2 regions of the Alterluteimonas muca genome follow, and region 2 is predicted to be linked to the other one. Evidence: predicted binding sites of a transcription regulator. Region 2 holds the regulator's gene; the other holds the start of a gene.
The links. The regulator FliA, encoded in region 2, starts transcription of late flagellar genes. The targets are predictions, from matches to a motif close to TAAAGTTTNNCNNNCNNNGGCCGATAA.
Positions count from the first base shown of each region.

Region 1: the regulator FliA is predicted to act here: its motif matches at 1,134-1,160, upstream of LDO11_RS07410 (methyl-accepting chemotaxis protein).

Region 1 covers NZ_JAIWPS010000004.1:78,866-81,262, reverse strand. The annotation lists gene LDO11_RS07410 (methyl-accepting chemotaxis protein) at 1-1,056, opposite strand, end outside; gene LDO11_RS07405 (S8 family serine peptidase) at 1,329-2,397, opposite strand, start outside.
Region 2 covers NZ_JAIWPS010000001.1:638,657-641,053, forward strand. The annotation lists gene LDO11_RS02865 (protein phosphatase CheZ) at 1-135, opposite strand, end outside; gene cheY (chemotaxis response regulator CheY) at 132-524, opposite strand; gene LDO11_RS02875 (RNA polymerase sigma factor FliA) at 550-1,302, opposite strand; gene LDO11_RS02880 (P-loop NTPase) at 1,299-2,168, opposite strand; gene flhF (flagellar biosynthesis GTPase FlhF) at 2,155-2,397, opposite strand, start outside.

The sequences.
Region 1 (2,397 bases), on a different contig from region 2:
GGCCTGCAGCCAGAGGTCGCTCCCATCGCGCCGGATGCGCCGGTAACGCCCGGTGTCGGCCTCGCCCGTGGCGAGCCTGCTCCAGAAGCTGCGGTAGGCCTCGGAGGCGCGCTCGGCCGGATCGACGAACATCGAATGGTGGCGGCCGACGATCTCCGCGCCGTCATAGCCCGCCGCGCGCAGGAAGTTCGCATTGGCCGCGCGGATGGTGCCGTCGAGTTCGAACTCGATGACCGCCTGCACCTTGTGCAGCGCGGTGATCTGTCCTTCGTGGTCGGCCGTGCGGTTGCGTTGCGCGGTCACGTCCGTGGCGAACTTGACCACCTTGCGGGGCCTGCCCGCGGAATCGAGGATCGGGTTGTAGCTGGCTTCGATCCAGACATCACGGCCGTCGCGCGCGCGGCGCCGGAACAGCCCGGAACGGAACTCCCCCGCGTTGAGTGCCTCCCAGAACGCGCGGTACTCGGTACCGGCCGCGTGCTGGCGATCCACGAAGATGGCGTGGTGCCGGCCCACGACCTCTTCGGCGGCGTAACCCATCGTCGCCAGGAAATTCGCATTGGCGCGCAGGATGGTGCCGTCGAGCGCGAACTCGATGACAGCCATGGAGCGGTCCAGCGCCTGGTACTGGGCGGCCAGATCGAGCTCGCGGGACCTGCCTGCGGTGATGTCACGCACGAGTTCGATCACCCGCGGCGAACCACCGGCGTCGGCGGGCAACGCGATGAACGTGGACTCCAGCCACAGTTCGCGGCCGTCGATCGCGGCACGGTACGCCTGCCCCGACGCGGTGCCGGCGCGCGCCAGTGCGTCGCAGGGATCACCATCGGGCTGCTGGAAGCCGTGCGATGCGAGCACCTCGCAGCGCTTCCGGCCATGCACGTCAGCACTGTCGCAGCCGAGGAGTGCGCGATAGGCCGGGCTGGTACGCAACACGGTGCCATCGCCGGCCAGTTCGGCCACGGCGTGGCTGTGCTGCATGGCGTCGTAGAGCGTGGTGGCGACAGCCGGAACGTGCCGTCGCGGCAACCGCGACAGAAAAGGGACTGCAGGCATCCAGGGAAATCCGATGGCGTGGCATAGCGGGCCCCGGGGGGCGCCCCGGAGACGGCGCATACCCCGCCGTACCACCGCTATCGGCCGACCTCTCCGCTACTTGAGTGCCGATCCGCGAATCCGCTCACAGCTTCTCTGCACGATGCCGCCGCGGCGGCATGCGGATGCGCCGACTTTCGGCGCTCCGGTATCGCGGGCGGCTGGGCGCACGCGGACGTCCCGAAATGCGGACGCCCGGCGCGGGCCGGGCGTCCTTACACGTCACGGGAAGATCAGGGCGTGACCGTCAACACCACCGGTGCCGCCGCCTTCGGCGTGGCCGGGTCGTTGCTCTGCACGCAGTAGTTGGCGACGTGGCGCCCCGGCGTGAGCCCGCCGGTACTGACACTGATCCGCAGGGTCTGGCTGCGCCCCGGCGCGACGCTGCCGGATGCCGGTGCCGCCGCGCCCATCCACGGCGCACCGCATCCGACCATGCCGCCGATCCGCATCGACAGCCCCGGGAAGGCGCTCACCGGCGACCAGCTGCCGGTGCCGTCCGCTGCGACCACCAGCGCGGCGAAGCTGCCATCGCCTTCCGGCGCCGCGTACCACACCCAGCTGCTGGCGAACGGCGCACGTGCATACACCACCAGCCAGTAGCGGCCGGCAGGCAGCACCACGTCCTGCCCCGCGGCGGCAAGGTCGAGGGCGATGTTCGCCCCGGACAGCGTCACGCCCGCGCCGGTGGGCGCGCTGGTATGGCGCCAGATCGCGGCCTGCGGCGAGGTGGCCGGGTTGCCGGCGGGCAGCCCGTTGGCGTCCGGGAAGATCGCCCAGCCCAGCGCACTGGCGACATTGGGCAGGACCGCACCCCCGACCATGAAGCCCTCGGTCCACAGCGAGGTGATGCGCGTGTCCCCGGCAAGGATGAAGTCGTCGGCGGCGAACTGCGCCGCCGGTGAACCCGCATCCGTCCGCCAGGTGCCGCGATAGCCCGTGGTGAGGGTGCCACGCTGGCGATCGACCAGGGTCAGCGCCGCGGTGCCGGTGTTGGCCACCGAATACTGCAGCGTCGAACCACCGGCGTTGGCAACCGATCCCACCGCCACGCCACTGCGACCTCGCGCGAGGCTGAGCGCCACCGCATCCGGCAGATCGATGACCGGCGCCGGCACCGCGATCGCCACCGGCAGCCGCAACGTCGGCCGCGGCTGTCCGCCGACGGTGGCGTTGACCGGCTCCATCACCACTTCGCCGAAGTGCCAGCTGCCATCGGCCGGCAGGCTGCTGCTGTTGACCAGCACCCGCAGCGTGCGGGTCGCCCCGGCCGCCAGCGTCAGGCTGGCCGGCGTCACCCCG
Region 2 (2,397 bases):
CAGCGTATGCGCGCGCGATGCGGCGATCGCATCGACGTGGCGGCGCCAGGCGTCCTCGTCGCCGCGCTCCAGCGCGTCGAGTGCATCCTGCAGCAGGCGCGCGACCGGGACGTCGTCCGCCACCGCCGCGTTCAAGCGCCGCCCCCGAGGCGTTCGAACACCTTGTTGAGCTTCTCTTCCAGGGTCTGCGCGGTGAACGGCTTGATGATGTAGCCGTTCACGCCGTTCTGCGCGGCCTCGATGATCTGTTCGCGCTTGGCCTCGGCGGTCACCATCAGCACCGGCAGGGTGCGGAACTTGGCATCGGCGCGGATCTCGCGCAGCAGCTCGATGCCGGTCATGCCGGGCATGTTCCAGTCGGTGATCACCAGCTCCACCGCATCCTGCCGCAGCACGGCCAGCGCGCTGTGGCCGTCCTCGGCTTCCACGGTGTTGTTGAAGCCGAGGTCGGTCAGCAGGTTCTTGATGATCCGCCGCATCGTCGAGAAGTCATCGACGATCAGCACGCGCATGTTCTTGTTCAAAAGGGGCTCCAGTAAAACGATGGCATCAGTCGTCGTCGCCGATGCCGGTATCGGCGAGTTCGAACGCGGTCAGCCGCCCGCGCAGCCGCACCACCGCCTGGCCATGGATCTGGCACACGCGTGATTCGCTGACGCCGAGCACCGCGCCGATCTCCTTGAGGTTGAGTTCCTGCTGGTAGTACAGCGACAGCACCAGCTGCTCGCGTTCGGGCAACAGGCCGATCGCGGCGGCGAGTTCGCGGCCGAATTCGCCGCGCACCATTGCTTCCTGGGGGGTGGGCCCGCCACGACGCGCGGGCTCGACCTCGCCGTGGTCCTCGACGTGCGAGTCCAGGCTCAGCACCTGGCCGCGCGCGGCGTCTTCCAGCAGGCGCATGTAGTCGGCCAGCGGCAGCCCGAGCTTGTCGGCGACTTCCTGCGCCGCGGCGGCGCGGCCGGTGGCCTGCTCGATCGAACGGATCGCGGCGGCGGCTTCGCGCGCGCGGCGGTGCACCGAACGCGGCACCCAGTCGCCACGGCGGATCTCGTCGATCATCGAACCGCGGATGCGGATCGAGGCATAGGTCTCGAACGAGGCGCCCTGGTCGGCGTCGTAGCTGCGCGAGGCTTCGAGCAGGCCGATCATGCCGGCCTGCACGAGATCGTCGATCTCCACGCTGGCCGGCAGTCGCGCCGCCAGGTGGTGGGCGATGCGGCGCACCAGTTCGGCATGCTGGACGATCGGATCCGGCGCGCTGCTGCGCTGGATGTCCTGGTAGTGGCGGGCGGCCATGCTCATGCCGGCACCCCCTGGCGCAGCATCCGCTCGACGAAGAACTCGACATGCCCGCGTGGCGCGGTCGGCGCCTGCCAGCGGGCGGTGCGGCGGGCGATCTCGGCCAGCGCACGCGCCGACGGGCTCGACGGGTAGGCGCGCACCACCGCCTGCTGGCGCTGCACCGACATCCGCAGCCATTCGCACTGCGGAACCGCGCCGAGGTAGTTCAGCGACACGTCGCCGATGAAGCGCTCGCACACGCGCGACAGCTTCTCGTACAGGCCGCGGCCTTCCTGCGGGCTGCGCACCATGTTGGCCACCACCTGCACCTGGCCGACGCCGCGCTCGCGTGCCAGCACCTTGATCAGCGCATACGCATCGGTGATCGACGCCGGCTCGTCGCAGACCACCACCAGGGTGTCCTGCGCGGCCTGGCAGAAGGTCAGCACCGAATCGGTGATGCCGGCGGCGGTGTCCACCACCAGCATGTCGAGATCGCGCTGCAGGTCGTTGAAGACGTTGACCAGCCCGGCATGTTCGGCGGGGCGCAGTTCCGCCATGTGCCGGCGGCCGGAGGCGGCGGGGACGATCATCACGCCCGACGGGCCGTCGAGGATCACCTCGTCGAGGCTGCAGCGCCCGGCCACCAGGTCGGCCAGCGTGTAGCGCGGCGACAGCCCCAGCAGCACGTCGACGTTCGCCAGGCCGAGGTCGGCATCCAGCAGCAGGGTGCGCTTGCCGAGCTCCGACAGCGCGATCGCCAGGTTCGCCGACACATTGGTCTTGCCCACGCCGCCCTTGCCACCGGTGACGGCGAGGGTGCGCACGGGGGCGGGCACGGGCGGAACGGCGACGGACATCGGCGGCAGGGTCTCAGGCGACAGCATGGGTGTGCTCCGGGGCGGAATGCTCGGATGCCATGGGCTTATCGGCATCGCGGCGGAGATCTTCAAGGCGAAGTACCAGGTGGGCCGCATTGGCCCGGCTCAGGTCTTCAGGGATGCGCTGGCCGTCGGTGGTCCAGGTCAGCGGCAGCTGGTGGTCGACCACCACCGACAGCGCGCTGCCGAGTCGGCTGGTCTCGTCGAGCTTGGTCAGCACCACGCCCTGCGGGCG